DNA from 4 places in the Micromonospora sp. NPDC049529 genome. Region 1 is predicted to be linked to each of the others. Evidence: riboswitches for the same ligand, from Rfam matches in the RefSeq annotation. Region 1 holds a riboswitch; each other region holds the start of a gene.
What was found. A riboswitch is a leader RNA that binds a small molecule or an ion and turns the genes downstream of it on or off. The one in region 1 is predicted to bind cobalamin.
Positions count from the first base shown of each region.

Region 2: it holds a riboswitch for cobalamin, as region 1 does, so the genes downstream of both, bluB (5,6-dimethylbenzimidazole synthase) here and ACZ6QQ_RS36065 (ribonucleoside-diphosphate reductase subunit alpha) in region 1, are expected to answer to the same signal.
Region 3: it holds a riboswitch for cobalamin, as region 1 does, so the genes downstream of both, ACZ6QQ_RS27745 (ABC transporter substrate-binding protein) here and ACZ6QQ_RS36065 (ribonucleoside-diphosphate reductase subunit alpha) in region 1, are expected to answer to the same signal.
Region 4: it holds a riboswitch for cobalamin, as region 1 does, so the genes downstream of both, ACZ6QQ_RS29315 (VWA domain-containing protein) here and ACZ6QQ_RS36065 (ribonucleoside-diphosphate reductase subunit alpha) in region 1, are expected to answer to the same signal.

Region 1 covers NZ_JBVJHT010000035.1:7,908-14,809, forward strand. Annotated here, with positions in the region: gene ACZ6QQ_RS36055 (sensor histidine kinase) at 1-1,085, shown strand, start outside; gene ACZ6QQ_RS36060 (L-lactate permease) at 1,208-2,959, shown strand; cobalamin riboswitch at 3,064-3,299, shown strand; gene ACZ6QQ_RS36065 (ribonucleoside-diphosphate reductase subunit alpha) at 3,503-5,824, shown strand; gene ACZ6QQ_RS36070 (ribonucleotide-diphosphate reductase subunit beta) at 5,863-6,876, shown strand.
Region 2 covers NZ_JBVJHT010000001.1:552,630-559,531, reverse strand. Annotated here, with positions in the region: gene ACZ6QQ_RS02630 (hypothetical protein) at 1-662, shown strand, start outside; gene ACZ6QQ_RS02625 (outer membrane protein assembly factor BamB family protein) at 692-1,909, opposite strand; gene ACZ6QQ_RS02620 (SRPBCC family protein) at 2,117-2,623, opposite strand; cobalamin riboswitch at 2,763-2,963, shown strand; gene bluB (5,6-dimethylbenzimidazole synthase) at 2,997-3,629, shown strand; gene ACZ6QQ_RS02610 (DUF397 domain-containing protein) at 4,006-4,206, opposite strand; gene ACZ6QQ_RS02605 (helix-turn-helix domain-containing protein) at 4,203-5,141, opposite strand; gene ACZ6QQ_RS02600 (hypothetical protein) at 5,480-5,896, shown strand; gene ACZ6QQ_RS02595 (hypothetical protein) at 5,893-6,096, shown strand; gene ACZ6QQ_RS02590 (DUF397 domain-containing protein) at 6,202-6,405, opposite strand; gene fahA (fumarylacetoacetase) at 6,674-6,902, opposite strand, start outside.
Region 3 covers NZ_JBVJHT010000018.1:6,097-12,998, forward strand. Annotated here, with positions in the region: gene ACZ6QQ_RS27735 (tripartite tricarboxylate transporter substrate binding protein) at 1-953, shown strand, start outside; gene ACZ6QQ_RS27740 (low temperature requirement protein A) at 983-2,251, opposite strand; cobalamin riboswitch at 2,374-2,585, shown strand; gene ACZ6QQ_RS27745 (ABC transporter substrate-binding protein) at 2,616-3,647, shown strand; gene ACZ6QQ_RS27750 (FecCD family ABC transporter permease) at 3,650-4,726, shown strand; gene ACZ6QQ_RS27755 (ABC transporter ATP-binding protein) at 4,726-5,493, shown strand; gene ACZ6QQ_RS27760 (CaiB/BaiF CoA transferase family protein) at 5,726-6,859, shown strand.
Region 4 covers NZ_JBVJHT010000020.1:4,126-11,027, forward strand. Annotated here, with positions in the region: gene ACZ6QQ_RS29300 (hypothetical protein) at 1-463, shown strand, start outside; gene ACZ6QQ_RS29305 (hypothetical protein) at 590-850, opposite strand; gene ACZ6QQ_RS29310 (acyl-CoA dehydrogenase family protein) at 1,225-2,220, opposite strand; cobalamin riboswitch at 2,399-2,523, shown strand; gene ACZ6QQ_RS29315 (VWA domain-containing protein) at 2,607-4,631, shown strand; gene cobO (cob(I)yrinic acid a,c-diamide adenosyltransferase) at 4,633-5,235, shown strand; gene ACZ6QQ_RS29325 (cobyrinate a,c-diamide synthase) at 5,229-6,578, shown strand; gene ACZ6QQ_RS29330 (cobalamin biosynthesis protein) at 6,569-6,902, shown strand, end outside.

The DNA.
Region 1 (6,902 bases):
TCCGCGCCGCCCTCCCGCCGGCCGTGGCCGAGGGCACCGCCGCCGGCCACACCGGACCCACCTCGATCGTCCGCCCGATCGAGGCCGAAACCGTCGCCGACTACCGGATCGACGTACTGAACACGCTGCTCGCCCAGTCGAGCGTCACGCTGGCCATCACCCTCCTGCTGGCGCTGCTGGTGGGCTGGATCGTGGCCAGTCGGATGCTCCGGCCGGTACGCGCGATCGCGGAGACCGCGCGGCGGCTCGGCGCCGACAACCTCGACCAACGGATCCGGATGCAGGGCCCCCGCGACGAGCTGACCGACCTCGCCGACACCTTCGACAAGATGCTGGACCGGCTCTCGGCCTCGTTCGACAGTCAGCGCCGGTTCGTGGCGAACGCCTCGCACGAACTGCGTACGCCGCTGGCCGCGCAACGCACGCTGGTCGAGGTCGCCATGGGGCGCGACGGCACCGACCCGTCCGTACGCGACCTGTGCGGGCGGCTGCTCGCGATGAACGTACGCATCGAGTCCATGATCGAGGGGCTGCTCGTGCTCGCCCGCAGCGACCGTGGGCTGGACGCCCGCGAGCCGGTCCGGCTCGACCAGGTGGCGGCCTCGGTGATCAACGCGCAACGCGGCCCGGCCGCCCGCGCCGGGCTGCGCATCCACAGCGAGTTGGCGCCGCAGCTGGTCGACGGGGAACGGGTGCTGCTGGAACGGCTGGTGACCAACCTGGTCGACAACGCCATCAAGTACAACCACCCGGGCGGCCAGGTCTGGCTGCGGGTCGGCGGCGGGACGGCACTGCGGGTCGGCAACACCGGCCCCTCGGTACCGGTCACCTCCACCTCGGAGCTGTTCGAACCGTTCCGGCAGCTGCGGCGCGGTCGGGACGGCTCCGGGCACGGGGTCGGTCTCGGGCTGTCGATCGTCGCCTCGATCGCCTGGGCGCACCGGGGCTCGGTCCACGCCGACGCCCGCGACGGCGGTGGCCTCGACGTCGTGGTCCAGCTCCCCCGGTCCGCGTCGGCGCCCGCCGCCCGACCGGACGACGGCCCCCGCCGGGCCACCGGATCCGCACCCGACCGGGACAGGTAGGAACCGACCCGCCACCCCGGCGGCCGATGAGCATTTTTGAAGAAGTATTCGGCGCCGGGGTGGTGCACCGTCCTACTGTGTCTCATCCGGCCGGGATGGGCAGCGGCTCGAAGGCGGGGCAGATGTACCGTCCGATTCTTGATCCGGTGGCCCACTCGGTGGCGTGGAGCGCGGCCGTGGCGGGTCTGCCGATCCTGACCCTCTTCGTCCTGCTCGGAGTGGTCCGGGTCAGGGCCTGGATCGCCGCGTGGGGCGCGCTCGTCGTCGCGCTCACGGTGGCCTGCCTGGCGTACGCGATGCCCGCCGGTCAGGCGGTGCTGGTCGCCGGCCAGGGGGCGGCCTTCGCCATCTTCCCGCTGGCCTGGACGTTCGTCACGGCCATCTGGATCTACCAGATGACGGTGGCGGTCGGCTCCTTCGACGTGCTGCGGCGCTCCTTCGCCCGGGTGAGCGACGACCGGCGGGTCCAGGCGCTGATCATCGCGTTCTGCTTCGGCTCCCTGCTGGAGGGCCTGGCCGGTCAGGGAACCCCGGTCGCCATCACCACCGTGATGCTGCTCGCGCTCGGCTTCCGGCCGATGATCGCGGCGATCGTCGCGTTGGTCGCCAACACCGTACCGGCCGCGTTCGGGCCGCTGGGGCTGCCGATCACCACCCTCGCCCGGGTCACCGACCTGCCGGCCACGGAGTTGGGGGCGATGGCGGGCCGCCAGGTGCCGGTGATCGCGGTGTTCGTACCGCTGCTCCTGATCTGGCTGGTCGACGGACGCCGCGGGCTGCGCGAGACCTGGCACCTCGCGGTGACCTGCGGGCTCACCTTCGGCCTGGCGCAGTTCCTGACCTCGAACTACCTGTCGATGGCCCTGGCCGACATCGTCGCCGCCCTGGTCAGCGCGGTGGCCGTGGCGGTCGCGGTACGCCGCTGGCCGCCGCGACGCGAACCCGCCGAACACCCCGACCGCACCGAGCGGGAACCGGACGGTGGCTCGCGGCCGTCGCCGGACACCCCGGTCGGTTCGCGGACGTCGCCGGACACCCCGGTCGGTGCCGGCGGATTACGGCCGGGGGCCGACGCCCGCCCGTCGGCGTCGACGGCCGTGCTCGCCGCACGCCCCGGCGTGGACGGGGCCGATTCGCCGGCCGACGTCTGGCGCGCCTACTCGCCGTACGTCACGATCGTCGTGATCTTCGCGCTCTCCCAGGTACCCGCGGTCTCCGGGCTGCTGAACCTGGTGACCGTGACCTTCCACTGGCCGGGTCTGCACCTGGAGACCGGCTCCGGGGCGCCGTCGACGATTCCGCTCTTCCGCCTCAACTGGTTGTCCTCGACCGGAACCCTGCTGGTGCTGGCCGGTCTGATCACCATGGCGCTGCTGCGCGTCGCGCCGCGTACGGCGGTGCGGGCCTACCGGGACACCCTGGTCGACCTGCGCTGGGCGATCCTCACTGTCTGCGGGCTGCTGGCGCTGGCCTTCGTCATGAACGCCAGCGGGCAGACGACCACGCTGGGAACCTGGCTGGCCGCGGCGGGCGGGTTCTTCGCCCTCCTCTCCCCCGTACTCGGCTGGCTCGGTGTCGCGCTCACCGGATCCGACACGTCCTCCAACTCGCTGTTCGGCGCTCTCCAGGTGAGCGCGGCGCAGCAGACCGGCCTCGACCCGGTGCTGGTGGCCGCCGCCAACGCCTCCGGTGGCGTGGTCGGCAAGATGATCTCCCTACAGAACCTCACCATCGCCGCGAGCGCGGTCGGGCTGCACGGCCGGGAGGGCGACCTGTTCCGCCGGACCTTCGGCTGGAGCCTCCTGCTGATCGCCGCGATGGCGCTGCTGGTCGGTCTCCAGGCGACCCCGGTCCTGTCCTGGATGGTGCCCTGACGGCGGTGGCGGTGGGCCAACCGCCGGGAGTGCTCCGCCGCCACGTGTCCTCGGCGACACACCAACACGACATCTGGTGTTCAGCAACCACGCTCCCCCCATATATAGTCCGTGACGCAACTGGTTCGGCCGGGCATCCAACCCGGCCGAGGCAAGAGGGAACCCGGTGCGAATCCGGGACTGCCCCGCAGCGGTGAGTGGGAACGACAGCCGTCACACAGCACTGGGAGACGCCCGGCCGACGCCGGGCACGCCCCCGGGAAGCGACGGCCGGTAGGGGGTCACGGGTTCCGTGGCCGCGCCCACGAGTCCGAAGACCTGCCAGTCGTGCCGCGCCCGGCCAACGGTGCGCGGCGGTCCGAGGCCGCGCGGGACGGCTGACGGCTGCGACGCACCCTCGGGTGCGTCTCCGCCTGCCTGCGCGCACTTCCGGACCTCGTCGGCGACGAGTACGAGGAGCGACAGGTGACGGTCACACAGGTGGTGGCGGATGGTACGACGACGGACGGCGGTTCACCGAGCGCGGGGCAGCGGCGTACCCCGATGCGGGTGCGCGAGCGCGACGGCGCACTGGAGCCGGTCGACGTGAACAAGATCGTCCGGGCGGTGCAGCGCTGGGCGGACGACCTGGACGACATCGACCCGACGCGGGTGGCGACCCGGACGATCAGCGGTCTCTACGACGGGGCGACCACCGCCGAACTGGACCGGTTGTCGATCCAGACCGCCGCCGAGATGATCGGCGAGGAGCCCCAGTACTCCCGGCTCGCCGCCCGGCTGCTCGCCGGCTACGTCGACAAGGAGGTACGCGAACGGGGCATCGCCTCGTTCAGCCAGGCGATCCGGCTCGGCCACGAACTCGGGCTGATCGGTGACGAGACGGCGCGGTTCGTCGCGGTCAACGCCCGCAAGCTCGACGACGCCATCGACCCCACCGCCGACCTGCGGTTCGAGTACTTCGGGCTGCGTACGGTGCACGACCGTTACCTGCTGCGCCACCCGACCGACCGGCTGGTGCTGGAGACACCGCAGTACTGGCTGCTCCGGGTCGCCTGCGGCCTGTCGCAGACCCCCGGCGAGGCGATCGGGTTCTACCGGCTGATGTCAACGCTTGCCTACCTGCCGAGTTCCCCGACGCTGTTCAACTCCGGCACCGCGCACACCCAGATGTCGTCCTGTTTCCTGGTCGACTCGCCCCGCGACGAACTCGACTCGATCTACGACCGGTACGCCCAGGTGGCGAAGCTGTCGAAGTTCGCCGGTGGGATCGGCATCGCCTGGTCGCGGGTCCGGTCCCGGGGCGCGCTGATCCGGGGCACGAACGGCCTGTCGAACGGGATCGTGCCGTGGCTGCGGACCCTGGACGCGAGCGTGGCGGCGGTCAACCAGGGCGGCCGGCGCAAGGGGGCGGCGTGCGTCTACCTGGAACCGTGGCACCCGGACATCGAGGAGTTCCTCGAACTGCGGGACAACACCGGTGAGGACGCCCGGCGTACGCACAACCTGAACCTGGCGAACTGGATCCCGGACGAGTTCATGCGGCGGGTCGAGGCCGACGAGGTCTGGTCGCTGTTCGACCCGGCCGAGGTGCCCGAACTGCCCGACCTGTGGGGGGACGAGTTCGACGCCGCGTACCGGTCCGCCGAGGCCGCCGGCCGGTTCGTCCGCCAGGTCAGGGCACGCGACCTGTACGGGCGGATGATGCGCACCCTGGCCCAGACCGGCAACGGGTGGATGACGTTCAAGGACCCGTCGAACCGGCTGTGCAACCAGACCGCTGAACCGGGCAACGTGGTGCACCTGTCGAACCTCTGCACCGAGATCGTCGAGGTCTCCGGCGACGGCGAGACGGCGGTCTGCAACCTCGGTTCGGTCAACCTGGCCGCGCACCTGGCCGGTGACGACGTCGACTGGGACCGGTTGCGCGAGACGGTTCGCACCGCCGTGGTCTTCCTCGACCGGGTGATCGACATCAACTACTACCCGAGCGCCGAGGCGGCGGCGAGCAACCCACGCTGGCGCCCGGTCGGGCTCGGGCTGATGGGGCTACAGGACGTCTTCTTCGCGCTCCGGCTGCCGTTCGACTCGCCCCGGGCGCGGGAGTTGTCGACCAGGATCTCCGAGGAGATCTACCTGACCGCCCTGGAAACCTCCGCCGGGCTCGCGCAACGGTTCGGCCCGCACCCGGCGTACGAGCAGACGCGGGCCGCCCGGGGGCAACTCCAACCCGACCTGTGGGGCGTGACCCCGACCCAGACCGAGCGCTGGGCCGCCGTACGGGACCGGGTCGCGGCGTACGGGCTGCGCAACTCGCTGCTGGTCGCGATCGCCCCGACGGCCACCATCGCCTCCATCGCCGGCTGCTACGAGTGCATCGAGCCGCAGGTGTCGAACCTGTTCAAGCGGGAGACCCTCTCCGGCGAGTTCCTCCAGATCAACACCGCTCTGGTCCGGGAGCTCAAGGCCCTGGGCCGGTGGACCGAGCAGGTCCGGACCGAGATCCGCCGCGCCGAGGGCTCGGTCCAGGGCATCGCGGCGCTGCCGGCCGACGTACGGGAGCTGTTCCGGACCGCGTGGGAACTGCCGCAGCGCTCCCTGATCGACCTCGCCGCCGCCCGCTCCCCCTACGTCGACCAGAGCCAGTCGCTGAACCTGTTCATGAGCGCACCGAACATCGGCAAGCTCTCCTCGATGTACCTGTACGCCTGGAAGTCGGGGCTGAAGACCACCTACTACCTGCGCTCCCGCCCCGCCACCCGGATCCAGCAGGCCACCGTCGCGACCAACCGGCCGGTGCCGGTCGCCGACGACGAGGCACTCGCCTGCTCCCTGGAGAACCCCGAGTCGTGCGACGCGTGCCAGTAACCCCGACCCCCGTCACCAGTGAACAGTTAGGCAGCCCGATGACCAGCAAGAACGGCATGTTGCTCGACCCCGGCATGGACCTGACCCTGCGGCCGATGCGCTACCCGCACTTCTTCGACCGGTTCCGCGACGCGATCAGGAACACCTGGACCGTCGAGGAGGTGGACCTGCACTCCGACCTGGCCGACCTGGATCGGCTGACCCCGGCCGAGCGACACCTGGTCGGCCGGCTGGTCGCGTTCTTCGCCACCGGCGACACCATCGTCGCCAACAACCTGGTGCTCAACCTCTACCAGCACGTCAACTCCCCGGAGGGCCGGCTCTACCTGTCCCGGCAGCTGTTCGAGGAGGCCGTGCACGTCCAGTTCTACCTGAACCTGCTCGACACCTACGTACCGGACGAGAACGAACGGTTCGCCGCGTTCGACGCGATCGAGAACATCGCATCGATCCGCCGCAAGGCCGAGTTCTGCTTCCGCTGGATCGACTCCGTGTTCGACCTGCGCGAGCTACGTACCCGCGAGGACCGCCGGGCGTTCCTGCTCAACCTGATCTGCTTCGCCGCCTGCATCGAGGGGCTGTTCTTCTACGGCGCCTTCGCCTACGTCTACTTCCTCCGCTCCCGGGGCCTGCTGCACGGGCTCGCCTCCGGCACCAACTGGGTGTTCCGCGACGAGTCGATGCACATGGCGTTCGCCTTCGACGTCGTCGACACCGTCCGCCGGGAGGAACCCGACCTGTTCGACGACGAGATGCGCCAGCAGGTACGCGACATGCTCGCCGAGGCGGTCGAGTGCGAGGTCCAGTTCGCCGAGGACCTGCTCGACCAGGGCGTCTCCGGATTGTCGCTACCGGACATGCGCGAGTACCTCCAGCACGTCGCCGACCGGCGCCTGGCCCAACTCGACATCGAACCGGTGTACGGCTCGAAGAACCCGTTCGCGTTCATGGAGTTGCAGGACGTCCAGGAGCTGTCGAACTTCTTCGAGCGCCGGGTGTCGGCGTACCAGGTCGGGGTGACCGGGACCGTCCGTTTCGACGACGACTTCTGAGGCGTCCGGGTGGTGGGTGGGCCACC
Region 2 (6,902 bases), on a different contig from region 1:
TGGAGCTGGAGCCGCACGGTGAGGCCCGCTTCCGAGCCACCATCGCCGTTCCGCCGAAGGCATCCAGGGGCGAACGGTACGCGGTGATCTGGGCCGCGATCTCCTCGGCGACCGATCCCGGTGCCAACGTCAACAAGATCCACAGGGTCGGCGTCAGAACTTATCTCGACATCGGCGTCGGTGGCGAGCCGCCGTCCGGTTTCAGTATCAACGAGATGATCCCGGCCCGGGACACCCTCGGCGTGCCCTCGGTACGCATCGCCGTGCGGAACACCGGCGAGCGCGCCCTGGACCTGACCGGCTCGGTAACTCTCTCCGACGGCCCCGCCGGCATGCGGGCCGGCCCGTTCGACGTGGTCGATGGGACAACGCTGGCACCGGGCGAGTCCGGGATGTTACTCGCGACTCTCCCCCGCGAGATACCCAACGGCCCCTGGCAGATCGACGTCGACCTGGAAAGCGGCCTGGTCAAACAGAGTGCGTCCGGAAGGATCACCTTCCCGGATCCGGGCGAGGTCGGCAAGCCGAGCTCGCCGCTGAGTCGCTTCGCCTCACCATGGATCCTGGCCGCTGCGGCACTCGCGGTGGGACTGATCCTGGTCGTCGGACTGACGTTCCTGATCCGCCGCTCGCGACGTCGCCGGGTCAAGGTACCGGTCTAGCCCGACCCGTACCCGGCCGTCAGCGCCAGTCAGCTGGCGGCCAGGATCACCGGCTGTGGCGCCGCGTAGAACTGCGCGTCGTCCGCATCCGAGGGCGCCGCCTGCGCCAGCCGCTCCACCGCGACGAAGCCGTTCGCGGCGTACACGAAACCGGGTCGCCAGGGCACGACCTCGTCGCCCGCGACGAGCGGAAAGCTCGACTTCTGTGCCCCGGTCATCGCATCCAGGGTGATCAACTCGTGGGCGTCGGTGAGCAGGTGCACCAACCCCGGCTGTAGGGCGACGATCCGCACCGGCGCCGGCCCGGTCCGCCGCCACAGCTCGGTCCCGGACCGGACCGAACGGGCCACCAGCTCGTTGCCGCTCGGGGTCAGCGCCACATCGCCGTCGAGCACCGCCTCGGCCGGGTCGAGCACCGGCACCGGCACCGGTTCGCCCCGGTCCAGCAGCCAACCACGGCTGTTGCCGGCGCTGGTCGTACGCATGGCCGAGCAGTTCGAACCGCCGTTGCCACAGCCGACCGGGACCAACCCCAACTCGGGTCCGGCGTCCTCCGGCCGCCACCGGTTGACCAGCCGACCGGTCTGGACGTCGTGGAACTCCGCCACCTGGGGAGCCGCGCAGGCGTCGACGGTGACGAGTTGACCGGCGGTGGTGGTGAGCGCACCGGCCCGGCAGGAACCGTCGATGTCGACCCGCCACAACTCGTGCCCGTCGGCCAGGTCGAGACCGCGCAGCCCGGATCCGCCGATCACCACCAGTACGGCCCGTCCGCTGCTCCCGGTCGCCGGAATCAGCCCGGCCGGGGTGTAGTTCGTGCCGGCTCCGGTGCGCCGCCCGTCGTACCCGTGTCCGGGGGGTGGGCCGTCGGCCCGCCACCTGATCCGGCCGGTACGGGCGTCCAGCGCGACCAGGTCGCCATCCGACCAGCGGCTGACCACGGTCGTCCCGACCGCCACGACGCCGATCAGCTCGGCCGGCCAGCGCCGGTACGACCAGTACGGGGTACGCCGGGTCCGGGCGTCGACCGGCTCGTCGGCGCGCACCTGGCGGGTGGTGGCGTAGATCCGCAGCCGACCGTCGACGATCAGCGGAGCGGAGGCGAGCGTGCCGACCACCCCGATCGCCGGGCGCACCGGAGCGGGATAACCGGTACGGGCGGTGGTGAGCACCTCGGTCGGAGCGAGCACCCGGTACGCGATCACCGCGACCGACGCCACGACCAGCACGGCCGCGATCACGATCACGGCCGGCCGGCGCCGACCCCACCTCCGGCCCCGCGATCGCATCCAGCACCTCCGCCGGGCACCCTACCGAGCCATGCCGGACCGATGCCTGTCAGGTCAGTCGGCAACGCCCCGTCCCGTGTCTCGGCGCCCCGTCCCGTGTCTCGGCCGACGGCGGTAGCCGCTGGGCGGCGCCTCCGGGGACGGGGCTGTGGCGGCCGGTCCCGATCAGGCCGCGGCGGCCGGGTCGCCCCGGTGGTCGCCGTCGGGCGAGGTAACCACGGCGGCCAGGTCGGCCAGGTCACGACGGAGCGCTCCCTCGACGGTACGAGCGGCCAGCCCGCCGAACACCAGCGCGAGCAGGCGCGCGTACGGCGCCGTCACGGCGCCCTCCTGGACCACGCTGACCGCGGTCCAGCCACGCCGACGGCGCCGCCCCTCGACCGGTGTGAAGGAGTACACGGTCCGGTAGTCGACGCCGACGCCGGACGAGCTGACCGTGAGCCGGTGCGGCGGACTCGCCTCGTCCACCCGGAACTCCTCGATCAGCTCGGTGCCGTCCGGCAGGCGGTGACTCTCCCGCCAGACCGTGCCGACCCGCATCGGGCCGGTGGTCAGCACCTCGATCCCGTTGATCGTCGAGAGCCAGTCGGACCGGCCGGGCAGGTCGGTGAAGACCTGCCACAGTTCCTCGGCGGACGCCTGCACGAGCCGGGTCACCGCTACCGTCGCCATCGCACCTCCCCAACCTCCACCGTACGGCGGGTGACCGACCATCCACGCGAACATTCGCGGAAGGCGACGAGAACGTGACGCGAGTGACGCCGGGAACCTGTCCTCGCCGTCCGCCGAGCCGGTGGCGCTAGGGTTCGTCCTGGCACAAACGTTGCGAGGTGCCCCGCGCGAGCGGGGAGAATCGGGAAGCCGGTGTGAATCCGGCACGGGCCCGCCGCGGTGACCGGGGAGCTGCCACCCACGCGTACGAGACGCGGCCACTGGCCCGAACAGGGCTGGGAAGGCGGGTGACCAGCGCAGATCCGGGAGTCCGAAGACCGGCCTCGCTGTCACCTGCCCCGTTCTCGGGGCACGAGCGCAGCGGGAGCCTGCCTTGGACACGGATCTTTACGAGGTCATCCACCGTCGCCGGGACGTACGCGGCCAGTTCACTGGAGCACCGATCGCCGACGAGGTGTTGGAGCGGGTACTGACGGCGGCGCACGCCGCGCCGAGCGTCGGGCTCTCCCAGCCGTGGGACTTCGTCCTGGTCCGGGATCCGGACCTGCGGCGGGAGTTCCACCGGCACGTGGAGCGGGAGCGGGACAGCTTCGCGGCCACCCTGGAGGGTGAGGCCGCGCGGCGGTTCGCCGGGATCAAAATCGACGGCGTACGCGAGTCGACCCTGTCGATCGTCGTCACGTACGACCCGGAGCGGGGTGGCCCGTCGGTGCTCGGCCGGCACGCGATCGCCGACGCCGGGCTCTACTCGGTCTGCCTGGCGATCCAGAACCTCTGGCTGGCGGCGAGTGCCGAACAGCTCGGGGTCGGCTGGGTCTCCTTCTACCGGGAGACGTTCCTGCGTGACCTGCTCGGCATCCCGGCCACCATCCGCCCGGTCGCCTGGCTCTGCCTGGGCCCGGTGACCCACTTCGAGCAGACGCCCGACCTGGAACGACACGGCTGGCGCCAACGCCGCCCCCTGTCGGCGGCGCTGCACCACGACCGCTGGCACCCGTCGGCCTGAACCTCTCCGTCGGGAACCGGTCGGCAGGGGCGAGCCGCCCTGCGGGCCGAGGTCGCCGCCCTGGAACAGCTCACCGCATCCGTACCGCCACCGACCCCGGCACGACCAGCTCAGACTCAGACTCGACCGATCCGGGGCGACCGTGAGCTGCCTGACCGCGCCGGGACTCTCACAGCGCGATTGGCAAAGTTTGCCTAAAAACCCCGGTTTGCCTGCGACAGCTAAACGTGGGTTTTTAGGCAAACTTTTACTGTCCGCAGACGCCCCACCTCGGCGCCGAAGCGCACGGACAGACCATGATCGACGCCCGCTGAGCTGTTCTGTTGACCGCCCCCACAACAGGTGAGCGCGCGTGGATCATGTGTTCACCCAGCCGTCAGCGACGGAAGGCACCTGACTTCGCCCCACCGACGAACGCCATCCAACCCGCCGACTCCACCACCAGCACCGGCCCAGCCACATCCTTCGAATCACGCACCCCGACAACCCCCACCAGGTTGTCCGCCACCTCAACGCACTGACCTTGATCATTCGAGCGACTGCTCTTGCGCCAGCGGGCTCCTGAAAGACTGCTCACGACTCATACTCCTTCGCCGCGCGCACGAACTCATCGCGCGATGCGGCCTCGTTCAGTGCTGACGCGGTGATGTCCTCGAAGGCAAGGGCGTACCGCGCGGTCTCGGCTGGCTTGTCCAGGTAGAGAGCACCGGTCAGGCCCTCCACGTAGATTGTCGTGGGTTCCTGGCGCTTCGGAAAGTCCATGATGGTAAATCCACCGACCATGGTGCCTCCGTGGATGCCGGCGCTGAACGGCAGCAGGCGGATGGATACGTTGGGCAGCTCGCTTGCCTCGGCCAGGCGCCGCAGCTGCCGGGCCATGATCTGCCCATCCCCGACGGGCCGACGAATGACCGCCTCGTCGAGCATCACGTCGAATACCGGCGCTTGCGGGTCGAGCCTGGTCAGCAGGCGGGCCCTGCTCATCCGCACCGCGACGCGCCGCTCAATCTCATCGGGTGACAACCCCAGCACGCTTCTCTTGAACACCGCTGTGGCGTACTCCCTGGTTTGCAGGACGCCGGAGACGAGATCGGTGTGGTACTCGCGGAGCTTGCTCGCGGCCTCTTCGAGACCGATGAACAGCTCGAACCAGGGCGGGATGTCCGCGTAGTCGTGCCACCAGCCCTTGGACTTGGTGTGCGGGGCGATGGCGGTGAGGGCGGTGGTGGTCTGCTCGTCGGCGCCGTACAGGTCGCACATGGCCTTGACGTCGACCGTACGGGCGGGCAGCTCGCCGCTCTCGAAGCGCCACAGCTTCGTCACCGACCACTCCAGCGCACGGGCGGCGTCCACCTGCGGCATACGCGCCTCGTGTTCGCGGAGCCGGCGCAGCTCCCGGCCGAGCTGTCGACGCGGGACGGTCGACCCGACAACGGACTCCGGCATGATGCTCCCCCCGGCCTGTGCATCGTCCACTCGTCCGGTCGTGCTGTCGGCAAAGACGATGCGCACTCGCCCGATGTCGGGCCTCGGCTATTCGTACCTATCTCTACCACATCCCCTGGTGACCATTGCGTCACCGAAACGGATCGAGGAAGCTTCGGGTTGTTCGAATAATCATCCGAAAAACGCCCGAACCGGGCGCGATTCGCCGTGCCCGACCACGGACGGGCAGGTCTGGAGGGTGTCATGCGCACAGCCGTGGCCGGTCAGTCCGATCCCGAGGATCCGGACGAAGAACAAGAGCCTTCCCCGTACGACAACCGGTCCGACCATCATGACGACAGGGAGAACCGCACCGGCGGTCGTACCGGGGTCAACCGGGGACCCGGCTGGCCGAGGCGGCGGATATGAGCATTCTTTCCCGCTACCTCTGGCCGGAGATCGTCCGCTTGGCACACAACGTCGTCACCGCGCACCGCGACGGGAAGATGTGCGAACGGTGTGCGGAGCCCGGCGACTGCCACCGCCTCCGGGGCGCGCTGATCGAGATCGGCACCTTCGACCCGCCACCCGGTACGCCGATCCGCCTCCTGCCCGGCCAGTGGTCACACTGCACGGGCCGCCATCCCGGCGAAACCGTCGACCTGCACGTCGCCAAGGTGCACATTGATCGGGCGCACCCGAACCACGAGGAGGTCTGGGTCACCGGGCACCTGCCGGAGTGTTCGTGGCAGTCCACCGAGCGGCATCCGCCGTGTGTCGAGATCCTCGTCCGAGCGGACGCGCTGTTAGAGCAGGCGAGCGCACGGGTACGGGCCCGATGAGCCGCAACCTGGAGCCGATCACTACGGCAACCCTGCAACTGTCGGCGGACCTGACGATCCGGCAGCACGAGCCCGGCGGCAACATCTGGAATCCGGGCACCTGCTGGCAGTGCACTCCCGCCGGCTGCCCCCAACTCACCTGGGCGTACGAGGTGCGCGACGGTGGCGCGGCGGCTTGCCCCGTACCGGTGAGTTCTTGATTTTGTCCGGCCCGGCGGCAACCGGTGCCGGACGCACATGGGCGGCCCCGACCGATCACGGATGGGGCGGGGCCGCCCGAAACCTAGCTCTGACGGTGGTCTGTATCAGCCGTCGAAGGCGCCGGATCGTGCCGCACCGATGAACGTGGACCAGTCGACCGGGCTGAATGCCAGCACCGGGCCGCTGATGTCCTTCGAGTCACGCACACCCACCACGTCGGCCACGTTGTCGGCCACCTCGACGCACCAGCCCTGGTCGTTCGAACGGGTGCTCTTCCGCCACGTCGCACGCGCGAGATCAAGCTGCATGTTCTACCCCTTTGGTCGCGGTTTATGCACATTCATGTGCATTCGCCGGTATTCTCGCACAGCGCAGCGTGAATCGTGCGTCACCGACTGCAACATGCCCGAGCGTGGCGACACGTCCGCGCACACACTGTGCGACTCGCCCGTCAGCCCGCGACCAGGACTACTCCACAGTCGATAGACCGCTCCACCACAATCGGAAGCGCCCGATGATCACGAAGACTTCGGCCGGCTGTAGCGAGCCGAAGTCTCCGTGATCACGAAGCGCGGATCAGCGGGCGGGGGTGATGGTGCCGGTCACCTCGCCCAGGGCGAGAGGGCGGCCGTTGGGGCCGGGGGCGGTGGCGGAGATGGTGACGGTGTCGCCGTCTTCGAGGAAGGTGCGGGTGGTTCCGTCGGAGAGAGTGAGCGGCTCGGTGCCGCCCCAGCTCAACTCCAGGAACGAGCCGACCTGGTCACGCCGGTGCCCGGAGACGGTGCCGGAGGCATAGAGGTCGCCC
Region 3 (6,902 bases), on a different contig from region 1:
GCCTCGCCCTGCTGCTGGTCGGCGTACCGGGCTGCGGCGTCGGACGGCCCGGCGACAACCTGTCCGAGCTGCGGGTGCTGGTGCCGAACGCGCCGGGCAGCGGCTACGACGTGACCGCGCGGATCGCCGCCAAGGCGCTCGACGACGCCGGGATCGTCCGGGGCGTGGAGGTGTTCAACCTGCCCGGTGGCGGGGGCGTGGTCGGCCTGCGCCGGCTCGGTTACGAGCGCGGCAACGGCAGGCTGATGATGCTGATGGGACTCGGGGTGGTCGGCAGCCAGTACGCCGGGACCGCCCCGGTGACGCTCCAGGACACCACGCCGATCGCCCGGCTGATCGAGGAGCCGGCGATCGTGGTGGTGACGCGCGAGTCACCGTACCGGGATCTGGCCGAGCTGGTCGCGGCCTGGCGGGCGAACCCGGCCGCCGTACCGGTCGGCGGCGGGTCCTCGGCCGGCGGCCCGGACCACCTGGCCCCGATGCTGGTCGCGGACGCCGTCGGCATCCCGCCCCGACAGGTCTCCTACCAGCAGTACGACGGCGGCGGTGACCTGCTCGCGGCGATCCTGCACCACCAGGTCGCGTTCGGTGTCTCCGGCCTCAGCGAGTACGCCGACCAGATCAACTCCGGGCAGTTGCGGGTGCTCGCCGTCACCAGTGAGCACCGGATCCCCGGCATCCTCGCCCCGACCCTGCGTGAGGAGGGGGTCGACGTGCTGTTCAGCAACTGGCGGGGCATCGTCGCACCGCCCGGACTGGCGGCGCGGGACGTGGCGGCGATGCGGGACGCGGTCGCCCGGTTGCACGACTCGGCCCAGTGGCGCACCGCCCTGGAGCGGTACGGCTGGACCGACGCCTACCTCGACGGTGACTCGTTCGGCGACTTCCTGCGCACCGAGAACGACCGGCTCGACCACCTGCTCGGCGGGCTCGGCCTGACCGGTACGCGGTAGCGGGGCGCCGGGCAGCAGCGGCGGCGCGGTCAGTCGCTCACGATCGGCCCGTTGTCGGTGGTGTCGACCTCCCGCCCCGGCCCGATCCGCACCCCGGCACCCGAGCCGGCGTCGACCTCGGCTTTCACCTCGACTTCCTCGACGTCGGCTCCGTCCGGGCGGTACGGGCCGATGCCGGAGAACCGGCCCGCGCCGTGCCGACGCAGGATCTCCTGCTCCACCACGTTCACCACGATGATCACCCCGGCCAGGGTGACCAGCGCGGCCAAGGCGGGGATGAACGTGGCGACGGGAAAGAAGACCAGACAGGCACCGGCGGCGAGCAGCCGGCGCCAGGCCACGGTCCGGTGCAGCCGCCACTGGGTGTAGGCGAAGGTGCCCAGGAAGAGCGCGGATCCGCCGTAGAGCAGGGCGGCGTCGCCCATCCTCATTCCGGCCAGCGGTGACCGGACCACCTCGGCCAGACCTACCGAGACGACGATGATCCCGCAACTGAAGCCCAGGTGCGCGTAGAGCAGGATCGACCGGCGTACGTCGCTGTGCCCCTCGGACTGGACCACGGCGCGACGGAACGCCCAGAGACCGTGGATGAAGTAGGCCCACCAGAGCCCGCAGGCCAGCGCGTACGAGCCGGCGACGGCGATCATCCGGGGCCAGGTCAGCGGCAGGCTGGACGCGACCGCGCCGACCTGCACCACGGACTCGCCGAGGACGAGGATGAGCAGCAGCCCGTAGCGGTGGGTGTAGTGCACCGGCCGGACCCGGAACTTCGCCAGTTGCCGGCGCAGCACCAGCGGGCTGAAGATGTCGATCGCGGAGGCGATCCCCCACAGCACGATCCGGGTGTCGCCGTCCGCGATTCCGCCGATCAGCAGCAGCGGACCGGAAATGATCGCGCCGACCCCGTACGGGCCGATGAAGAAGCTCCGCCACTCCCGGAAGTTGTTGAGGGCGAACCCGGCGAGCAGCACCCGGATGATCAGGTAGCTGACGCCGTAGAGCAGGCCCCGGTCGTCGAAGGCGCCGGGGATGGCGAGGGCCAGGACGAGATTGCCGAAGCCGAGGGTGAAGATGACCACCCGGTCGCGGACGTTGCCGATGTCGCGCTGGTTGGCGTAGATCGTGACACCGACCCAGGCCCAGTACATCGAGATGAACAGGATGAGCGCCCGGGCCACGCCCAGCAGGTCGTGGTTGGCGAACAGTTCGGCGGTGATCTGGGTGACCGCGAAGACGAAGGCCAGGTCGAAGAAGAGTTCTTCCCAGGTCACCCCCTTGTCCGACTGCGGCTGCCGCACCGAATCAACATACCGATCACGGTGCGGCGCCGGAGCCGGAGCGACCAGATCACCGGAGCCGATCCAGGCTCGTCTACGCCGTGAGAATCGTCGCTGCGAATGGCGACGAACGGGCGCCGACGCTAGCGTGACGCTGCCGTGGTGCTCGGGAAGACCGGTGCGAAACCGGAGCGGCCCTCGCCACTGTGATCGGGAAGTCGTTGGTCTGGGCCCGGACGCCGACGCGCACCACGCGCGGCGACGGACCGGGCAACCACTGGGCAGCCGCCCGGGAAGGTTGACCGACGGCGTGTCACCCGTCAGCCAGGAGACCGGCCACGGCACCGAACAGACCCATCCACGAGGTGCTGGAGAGGTGGTCCCCATGCGTGTGCGCGCATCCCGACCGCAGTCCCGCCGACGCGTGCTCGCGCCGGCCATCGTCGCCCTGGTCGCCGGGGCGGCGCTCGCCGCCGGCTGCGGAGGCGGCGGCGACTCCCCGGGTACGGATGTCGCCGGGTCGGCGTCGACCGGGCCGGTGACCCTGAGGAACTGCGGATTCGACGTCACCGTCACCGCCGTACCGACCAAGGTCGTGACGATGAACCAGGCGGCCACCGAGATCATGCTCGCGCTCGGCCTGGGCGACCGGCTGATCGGTACGGCCTACCTGGACGACGCCATCCTGCCGGAGTACGCCGACGCGTACCGCGCCGTGCCGGTGCTGGCGAAGGAGTACCCGTCGAAGGAGAAGCTGCTGGAGGTCGGGCCGGACTTCGTCTACGGCTCGTTCGCCAGCGCCTTCGGCGAGGAGGGTGCCGGTGACCGGGGCGCCCTGCGGACCCTCGGGATCGGCAGTTACCTCTCCCCGGCCGGCTGCCCGGCGGACTCCAGGCCGGCGACGCTGACCGTCGACAACGTGTTCGACGAGATCCGCGAGGTCGCCACGATCTTCGGGGTGCCGGACCGGGCCACCGCCCTGGTCGATGCCCAGCGGGCCCGGATCTCGGCGGCCGCCGCGAAGCCGCGCGCCGGTGCCTCGGTCTTCTGGTGGGACGACGGTACGGACGCACCGAGCGCGGGTGCCTGCTGCGGCGCCCCCGGCATGATCATGTCAGCGGTGGGGGCCCGGAACGTCTTCGCCGACGTCACCGGCAGCTGGGGTGACATCAGCTGGGAGGCCGTCGTCGAGCGGAACCCGGACGTGATCGTGCTGATCGACGCCGAGTGGAGCCCGGCCGCGCAGAAGCAGGCCCACCTGGAGAAGAGTCCGACCCTGCGGGACCTGCCGGCGGTACGGGACAAGCGGTTCGTCACCATCCCCTTCTCCGCCACCTCCGCCGGGATCCGCAACGTCACCGCGATCGAGGGGCTGGCGAACGGGCTCGCCGCCGTGGCACCGCGTACCGGCGGCTGAGCGTGACCGCGTACCGGCGGCCCGACGTGACCGTCCCCGGTGCCGGCGGCGCCGGTCGGACCGGTGCCGCCGGTTACGCGGGGCTGCTGTTCGGTCTGACCGCCGCCCTGGTCCTGTCGACCGGGGTGGCGGTCACCATCGGACCGGCGGACCTGTCGCTGGGTACGGTCTGGTCGGTGATCGGGGACCACCTGGGGCTGGTCGGATCGGACGTGCCCCTGCTGCGGGACCACATCGTCTGGCAGCTTCGCCTGCCCCGGGTGCTCACCGCGGCGGTGGTCGGGGCCGGGCTCGCCGCCGTCGGCGCGGTGATGCAGACCCTGACCCGAAACTCGCTGGCCGACCCCTACCTGCTGGGTATCTCCTCCGGCGCGTCACTGGGCGCGGTGCTGGTGGTCGTCGCCGGGTTCGGCGCCGGAGTCTGGGCCGTCTCCACCGGGGCGTTCGTCGGCGCGATCGGGGCGTTCGCGATCGTGCTCGGGCTGGCCAGCCAACGTGCCCGGCTGGCACCGACCCGGATGATCCTCGCCGGGGTGGCGATCGGCCAGTTCTGCGCCGCGGTCACCTCGTTCGTCATCATCTGGCAGGCGGAGCCGCACGCCACCCAGGAGATCACGTTCTGGCTCTCCGGCTCGCTCGCCCGAGCCGCCTGGACCCCACTGGCGTACGGCTGCGCCGCCCTCGCGGTGACCCTGCTGCTCGTCCTGTGGCACGCCCGTACGCTCAACGCCTTCGCGTTCGGCGAGGACGCCGCCGCCACCCTCGGCGTCAACGTCACCGGGGTCCGCTGGTTGCTGCTGGTCTGCGCGGCCCTGCTCACCGGCACCCTGGTCGGCATCAGCGGGGCGATCGGTTTCGTCGGGCTGATCCTGCCGCACGCCGTGCGCTACTTCACCGGGCCGGACCACCGCCGCCTGCTGCCGGTGACGGTGCTGGTCGGCGCCGTCTTCCTGATCTGGGTCGACACCGCCGCCCGGACGCTGTTCGAACCACGGGAACTGCCGGTCGGGGTGCTCACCGCCCTGCTCGGGGTGCCCGCCTTCATCGTGCTGATGCGCCGCCGGGAGGTACGCGGCTGATGCTCACCGCCGCCGGGTTGAGTTGGTCGGTCAAGGGCACCCTGATCGTCGACGGGGTGTCGTGTGCGGTGCCGACCGGCACACTGGTCGGGCTGCTCGGGCCGAACGGCTCCGGGAAGACCACGCTGCTGCGCCTGATCGCCCGGCTCACCACCCCCGACCGGGGCCGGGTGCTGCTCGGCGGGGACGAGCTCACCGGGCTGGACCGGCGTGACCTGGCCCGGCGGCTGGCGCTGGTCGAGCAGCACGCCGACACCGACCTGGACCTGACCGTGCTGGACGTGGTCCTGCTCGGCCGTACCCCGCACCGGCGCTCGTGGTGGGGTGAGGGCGCCGCCGACCTGGCCGCCGCGTACGCCGCACTGGACCGGGTCGACCTGACCGGGTTCGCGGGGCGACGCTGGCACACCCTCTCCGGCGGCGAACGGCAGCGGGTGCAACTCGCCCGCGCGTTCACCCAGGAACCCGAGTTGCTGCTGCTGGACGAGCCGACCAACCACCTCGACATCGGCCACCAGTTGCAACTGCTGCACCTCGTACAACGGTCCGGCGTGACCACGCTGGCCGCGCTGCACGACCTCAACCTCGCCGCCATGTTCTGCGACACGCTGGTGGTGCTGCACAGGGGTCGGGTCGCCGCCGCCGGCCCGGTGGCCGAGGTCCTCACCCCGGACCTGCTCCGCGCGGTGTTCGCCGTGCACGCCGACGTCGGTTCGCACCCGACCACGGGTCGCCCGTGGCTGACCTTCCACCCGCCCGCCGACTGATCACCCGACCGGTGTCACCGGTCGACGCCCCCGACCGGTCGGCCGGTACGCCTATCGTGGCGGGATGCCCGAACCAGACCGGCCCGCCGACCCGCCAGACCGGCCCGCCGACCCGAGCGACGGTAGCCCGCACCACCCGGCGGGCCCTCCCGCCGACGGCCCGCCCGCTGGTGCGTCGGACGCTCGGAGCGGAGGTGGGTCGGGCGGCCCGGCCGGTGGTCCGCTCGATGGTGTGCGGGTGGTGGAGCTGGCCGGCATCGGGCCGGGCCCGTTCGCCGCGATGATGCTGGCCGACATGGGCGCGGACGTGATCCGGGTGGACCGGGCCGCCGAGGTGCACCCGGACCGGTTCGGCACCCCGCATCCCGACCTGCTCAACCGGGGCCGCCGCTCGATCGGACTCGACCTGAAGGCCGACGCCGCCCGGCGGCTCGTCCTCGACCTGGTCCGCGACGCCGACGTACTGGTGGAAGGGTTCCGGCCCGGGGTGACCGAACGACTCGGCCTCGGTCCGGTCGACTGTCACGGGGTCAACCCCCGGCTGGTCTACGGTCGGATGACCGGATGGGGGCAGGACGGCCCGCACGCCGGGTACGCCGGCCACGACCTCACCTATCTCGCGCCGACGGGGATCCTGCACGCCATCGGCCGGGCCGGCGAGCGCCCGGTGCCGCCGCTGAACCTGGTCGGCGACTTCGGCGGCGGCGGGATGATGCTCGCCTTCGGGGTGGTCTGCGCGCTGCTGGACGTACGCGCCGGAGGTGCCGGGCAGGTCGTCGACGCCGCCATCGTCGACGGCGCCACCCTGCTCTCCACCGCCCTGCACGGCCTGCGCGGGCTCGGCATGTGGCGACCCGAGCGGGGCGCCAACCTGCTCGACGGCGGGGCACCCTTCTACGACACGTACGAGTGTGCCGACGGCCGGTACGTCGCCGTCGCCGCCCTGGAGCCGCGTTTCTACGCCGAACTGGTCGCCCGTACGGGCTTCCGGCCGCCGTCCGGGGACGACGGGCCGGCCCGGTTCGATCCGGAGACCTGGCCGGTGGACCGGGCCGCCTGGGCGGAGCTGTTCCGCAGCCGGACCCGGGACGAGTGGGCCGCTCTCCTGGAGCGCAGCGACGCCTGTGTGGCCCCGGTGCTGGACTGGGACGAGGCGCCGGAGCATCCACACCTGGCGGCGCGCGGGGTCTTCGTCACCCATGCCGGCGCCGTCCAACCCGCGCCGGCACCCCGGTTCAGCCGTACCCCCGGCACGATCCGCCGGCCGCCGCCGCACCCCGGCGAACACACCGACGAGATCCTCACCGAACTGGGCCTCTCCCCCACCACCATCGCCCACCTCCGCACCACCGGCACCATCTCCTGACCACCCCATCCCAGGTCCTCGCCGATCTAGGGCAAATGGTGGC
Region 4 (6,902 bases), on a different contig from region 1:
GATCCGCCGGTCCAGGACCCGCGCCCTGATCGGAGCGATCCTCGCCACGGTCCTGGTGGCGGCGACGCTCGCCGTGACCGGCTCGCCCGCGTCCGCGCACACCAAGCTGAGCCCCCGCGCCACCTGTGCCGGTACCGAGTTGTCGCCGCACCGTGACGCCTACGGCGGCGCGATCTCCGTGTTCATCTCCTACTCCAGCGCCAACGGGGGAACGAACTGCGTCTGGGCCCAGAAGAACCTCAACCGCGACAAGTCCGAGCACATGGAGGTCTTCATCGGCAAGTGCCCCACCGGCAACGCGGGTAACCCGTGTGAACCGCTCGACTTCGACCGCGACTTCGGGAACTTCCAGTACTACGCCGGCCCGGCCCAGGTCACCGGGACGGCCGACCGGTGCATCCTGGTCTACGTCGTGTACCGCAACCTCGCCGAGGAGCGGTGGGGACCGATCCACTGCGGCTAGTGGTGTGACCACGATCGTTGGCCTGGTCCGGCGACACACCGGACCAGGTGTATGAGGTGTGGTGGCGGCAGGGCGGGACGCGCGAGCCCGGCGCACGCTGCCGCCACCTGATCCGGCGCGGCGGTCCTACCCCGGCAGCCAGGCCCGGAAGTACCAGCCGTTGTATTCGCTGTTGGGCAGGGTGCGGTATTCGCAGTTGCCGCTCACCTCACCCCAGTAGCTGGCATCGATGCGGTGGAGCTCGCACTCGTCGTAGGTCACGAAATAGCCGTTCCAATCGAATTTCACGGCGGCGGCCGGGGCCGGCTGGACGGTGAAGCCGACGGCTGCCGCCGCGGCGGCGACAACCGCGAGGCGGGTGAGCCGGCGGCGGAGCGGCTGGGGCATGGCGAGTCCTTCCGGAGGGGTGACGAACCTGCCCGGCCATCATAGATCCACGGTCACCGATTTATGATCGACCATCCGGACAGCCCGGACCCGTCAATACCGGCGGATGTCACCGTCACCGCCAGCCGGTCGCGTGGCCCTGGTGCCGTGACCACGAACATTCGCCGTGGTCCAGTTCGCCGGCGGGCCGGGCACCGAGCAGGTGCTGCGGGGAGCCGGTGCGGGTGGCCTTACTGTGTCCAGGACGCCTCGTCATCCTGAGCTGCGCGCCCGAACAGGTGCTGCCATCCCGACAGCCTGGCGCCGGACACCACCAACCCCACGAACGCCGGTCGGCGTGTCACCGGACCCGGCCAAGGATCGTGGTCACGGCACTAGCAGCTCGCTGCGTACCCGGTGAGCCGGTGCAGCAGGGCGTCCCGGATCGCCGGCCGTGAGCCGAAGACCAGCAGGAACGTTGCCTCCCGGACCAGGCGCTGGGCATGCTGGTCGGTGCGCACCGCACGACTGCCGGTGCTCACGGCCAGCGCCGCAGCGGCCCGCAGGGCGAGCTCCGCAGCAGCGGCACGGGCCGCCGGGACATCGCCCGGCTCGGCGGCGACCAGGTCCGCGCGACAGGATTCGAGTACGGCGTCCAGCGGCCCCGGCCCGAGCAACCGCAGGCAGCGGTTCGCCACCCCGAGCGCCAGGAACCCGTTCAACGCCGAACCGGACGCGTCGGTACGGGCCCACTCGGCGTACGGCTCGGTGGCGACCAGCCGCTCGGCCGGCACCCGGTGCCCGGTGAAGACGACGTCGACCGTACGGCTCGCGTTGACCGCCACCAGCGCGAGCGTGTGCACGGTGAGGCCACGGGCCGGGGTGGCGTCGAGCAGGAAATAGTGGATCAGGTCGTCCTCGTCGCGGGCGGCCAGGTACAGGGTGTCGACCAGACCCCAGCCGGTGACCCACGGGGCGGTGCCGTCGAGCAGGTAACCGTCGTCGGTGCGGCGTACCCGCAGTGGGGCCGGACCGGGACGCAGCCCGGCCAGGGCGATGCCGGACCGGCGTTCACCCCGGCTCAGCGGTCCCAGCCAGGTCTCCCGCACACCCGGGCGCTCACTGCTCGCCGCCGCGCGCACCGCGCCGTGATGCTGCAACCAGACGAAGGTGGTGGCCAGGCAGCCGCTCGCGAACGTCTCGACCAGGGCACCGAGGTCGACGGTGGTGTCCCGACCACCGGCCGCCACACCGTAGAAGCCCTCGGCGGCGAGCAGGTCGAGTTGGCTGGTCGGCACCCGTTCGGCCCGGTCGACCGAGAGCGCGGCCGGCAGCAGCACCTCGTCCGCGATCTGCCGGGCCCGCTCCAGCCCCGCCGCCTCAGCCGCCACCACGTCAATCTAGTGCTCCGGCGGCCGAGCCGTCCGGGCACCGTACCCGTGGGGTGATCTTCCCGATACCGGCGCCGACGGACGCGCCCACCCGCAGGTCCGCCGGGGCGCGGTCGGAGCGGTCACGTTGACGACGGAGCGGTCCGTGGGACAGCATGGCCTGCACGAGCGGTGCGCGGAGGAACCCGGTGCGAATCCGGGGCGGTCCCGCCACTGTGACCGGGGAGTGACCTCTCACGTACGGGCCACGGCCGAGCGGCCGGAAGGTCGGGGGGAAGCGTCGATCCGGGAGTCAGGAGACTCCGACCGCTCGGTGACACCCAGCCACACGCGGGCGTGGATACCCGCGGAAGGGACTTGAGCATGGCTGCACGCCTGAGCGGGCGATGACCCCGCCGTACCCGTTCTCCGCCGTCGTCGGTCTGGCCGAACTGCGACTTGCCCTGCTGCTCAACGCGGTCTCCCCGGCGATCGGCGGAGTGCTGGTCCGGGGCGAGAAGGGCACCGCCAAGTCGACCATCGTCCGGGCCCTCGCGGCCCTGCTGCCCGACGTCGACGTGGTGCCCGGCTGCCGGTTCGCCTGCGACCCGGCCAACCCCGACACCGACTGCCCGGACGGCCCGCACGAACCGGGGGCGGGCGGCCAGCGGCGCCGCGCCACCCTGGTCGAGCTGCCGGTCGGCGCCACCGAGGACCGGGTCGTCGGCACCCTCGACCTGCAACGCGCCCTGGCCGACGGGATCAAGGCGTACGAACCGGGGCTGCTCGCCGCCGCCCACCGGGGAGTGCTCTACGTCGACGAGGTGAACCTGCTGCCGGACCACCTGGTCGACCTGCTGCTCGACGCCGCCGCCATGGGTCGGGCACACGTCGAACGGGACGGGGTGTCGGTCAAGCACGCCGCCCGGTTCCTGCTCGTAGGCACGATGAACCCGGAGGAGGGCGAACCCCGTCCCCAACTCGTGGACCGGTTCGGGCTGGTGGTCGCGGTGACCGCGCCCCGCGAGACGGCACCCCGGGCCGAGGTGGTCCGCCGGCGGCTCGCGTACGAGACGGATCCGGTGGGCTTCGCGGCGCGCTGGGTCGACGAGGACGCCGTACTCGCCGGGCGGATCGCGGTCGCCCGCCGACGGCTGCCCTCGGTACGGCTGCCCGATCACGAACTGGACCGGATCGCCGCCATCTGCCTCGGCTACGGCGTCGACGGGTTGCGCGCCGACATCGTGGTGGCCCGTACGGCGGTGGCGCTCGCCGCCTGGCACGACCGGGACGTGGTGACCGCCGACGACGTGGCCGCCGCCGCCCGGCTCGCCCTGCCGCACCGCCGCCGCCGGGACCCGCTCGACCCGCCCGGCGCCGACCAGGACAAGCTTGAGGAACTGCTGCGCGAGCACGCCGCCGACGACGATCCGGAGCCCGAACCGCCGGCCGGACCGGACGACGATCCCGACGGCGGCCCGTCCGACGGTCCGCCCGAGCCACCAGCCGGTGGTCCGCCACCGGGCGGCCCCGACGGTGGCCCGGACACGCCCGACCGGCCCGACGGGTCGCCCCCGCCGGCCACCGGACCGGAGCAGACCGGCCCGGACGAGCAGCCGGTGCCGGAGCAGCGGACGGATGAGCAGCAGAAGGAACAGCCGTCCGCCGGAAACCAGCCGGCGGTCGCGGCGACCAGCCCGTACCGGACCCGTGCCCTGGCCGTACGCGGACGGGGTACCGGCGCGCACACCGGCCGCCGCTCCCCGGCGTACGCCCGGCGGGGTCGGGTGGTCGGGTCCCGGCTGCCGACCGGCCGGCTGACCAGCCTGCACCTGCCCGCCACCCTGCTGGCCACGGCCCGACGCGGTGCCCGCACGGTCACGCCTGCGGACCTGCGCGAGGCGGTGCACGTCGGTCGGGAGGCGAACCTGGTGCTCTTCGTGGTCGACGCCTCCGGATCGATGGCGGCGCGCCGCCGGATGCGGGTGGTCAAGACCGCCGTGCTGTCGCTGCTGCGCGACGCCTACCAGCGGCGGGACAAGATCGGCATGATCACGTTCCGGGGCACCGGGGCGAGCACGGTGCTGGAACCGACCGCCAGCCACGAGGTCGGCGTGCTGCGCCTGGCCGAACTGCGCACCGGTGGCCGTACCCCGCTCGCCGCCGGGCTGCGTCAGGCGGCCCGGACCCTGGAGTCCGAGCGGCGTCGCGACCCACGGCGCCGGCCGCTGCTGGTCGTGGTCACCGACGGCCGGGCGACCAGCGGGCCGGACCCGTTGACCGTCGTGCCGTCGCTGGCCGACATCGCCTCGGTCGTGGTCGACTGCGAGGCCGGACCGATCCGGCTCGGCCTGGCCCGACGGCTGGCCACCGCGCTGGACGCCGACTGCGTCCCGCTGGACGCGCTGCACACTCTCGGAAAGGCGGCCTGACGTGCCTCAGGGCAAGCCGGAGCAGGTACCCGACGACGGCCTCACCACCCGGGAGCGGCGCCGTCAGCCGGTCACGGCGGTGCACACCGGTCAGGGCAAGGGCAAGTCGACCGCCGCGTTCGGGATGGCGTTGCGGGCCTGGAGCGCGGGCTGGCCGATCGCCGTCTTCCAGTTCGTGAAGAGCCCGAAGTGGAAGGTCGGCGAGGAGACCGCCCTGCGTACGCTCGGCGAGAGCGGCCAGGGCGGCAGCGTCGTCTGGCACAAGATGGGCGAGGGCTGGTCCTGGATCCAGCGCCCCGGCACCGAGCGTGACCACGCCGTCGAGGCGGCCGAGGGCTGGGCCCAGATCAAGCGTGACCTGGCCGCCGAGGCGTACCGCTTCTACGTGCTCGACGAGTTCACCTACCCGATCAAGTGGGGCTGGATCGACATCGCCGACGTGGTCGCCACCCTGCGCGACCGGCCCGGCAACCAGCACGTGGTGATCACCGGCCGGGACGCCCACCCGGACCTGGTCGACCTCGCCGACCTGGTCACCGAGATGACCAAGGTCAAGCACCCGATGGACGCCGGCCGCAAGGGCCAGCAGGGCATCGAGTGGTGACGGTTCCCCGACTGGTCGTCGCGGCACCCGCCTCCGGACACGGCAAGACCACGGTCGCGACCGGGTTGCTGGCCGCCTACGCCGCGCGCGGGGTGCGGGTGGCCGGGTTCAAGGTCGGGCCGGACTACATCGACCCCGGCTACCACACGCTCGCCGCCGGCCGGCCCGGTCGCAACCTGGACCCGGTCATGGTCGGCGAGGACCTGGTCGGGCCGCTGTTCGCGCACGGCGCGACCGGCGCCGACCTCGCCGTGGTCGAGGGTGTGATGGGCCTGTACGACGGGCGCGTCGGTGCCGGCGACTTCGGCTCGACGGCGCACGTGGCCGCCCTGCTCGACGCCCCGGTACTGCTGGTCGTCGACGCCTCCGCCCAGGCTCGCTCGGTCGCCGCCCTGGTGCACGGCTTCCGGTCCTTCGGCTCGGCGGCCACCGGGGCGATCCGGATCGCCGGGGTGCTGCTCAACCGGGTCGGTTCCGACCGGCACGAGCAACTGCTCCGGGACGCCTGCGCCGAGGTCGGCACACCGGTGCTCGGAGTGCTGCGCCGGCACGCGGTGATCGCCGCCCCGTCCCGCCACCTCGGTCTGGTGCCGGCGGTGGAGCGGCGGGCCGAGGCGCTCGAATCGGTCGCCGCGCTGGCCAGCCTGATCACCGAGAGTGTCGACCTGGACGCCGTACTCGCGGTGGCCCGCAGCGCGCCGCCGCTGGCCGCCCGGCCGTGGGAGCCGCCGACCGTCGCGGTGACCGGACCGCGCCCGGTGGTTGCGGTCGCCGGTGGTCCGGCTTTCAGCTTCGGGTACGCCGAGACCACCGAACTGTTGCACGCCGCCGGTGCCGAGGTGGCCGTGGTCGACCCGCTGCACGACGAGGCGCTGCCCGCCGGCACGGCCGCCCTGGTCGTCGGCGGCGGGTTCCCCGAGGTGTACGCCGAACAGCTCACCGCGAACGCCCCGCTCCGCGCCGAGGTGGCCCGGCTCGCCGCGTCCGGCGCCCCGATCGCCGCCGAGTGCGCCGGCCTGCTCTGGCTCTGCCGCAGCCTGGACGGCGCCCCGATGTGCGGGGTGTTGGACGCCGAGGCGGTGATGACCGGCAAGCTCACCCTCGGCTACCGGGACGCGGTCGCGCTGACCGACAGCGTGCTGGCGCCGACCGGCACCCGGGTCACCGGGCACGAGTTCCACCGCACCACGATCACCCCGCGCGCGGGTCACGCACCGGCCTGGGCCTGGCGGGACGCCGCCCCGGAGGGCTTCGTCGCCGGGGGCGTGCACGCGTCGTACCTGCACCTGCACTGGGCCGGTCAGCCGTCGCTGGCGCGCAACCTGGTGGCCGCGTGTCGTTGATCGTCGGCGGGCCGCTGGTCGTCGGCGTCGGAGCCCGGTCGACGGTGCGCGCCGACGACCTCGACACGCTGATCGGCGCGACGCTCGCCGGGTACGGGCTGGACCCGGACCGGGTGACCGCGCTGGCGACGGTGGACCGGCGAGCGGTGGACGCGGCCCTGGTCGAGGTGGCCGCCCGCCGGGGCTGGCCGCTGCTCGGCTACCCGGCCGAGGAACTGGCCGGCGAGCCGGTGCCGCATCCGTCGCCTCTGGTCGAGGCGGCGGTCGGTACGCCGAGCGTGGCGGAGGCCGCCGCCCTGCGCGCCGTACGGGACACCGGTGCCG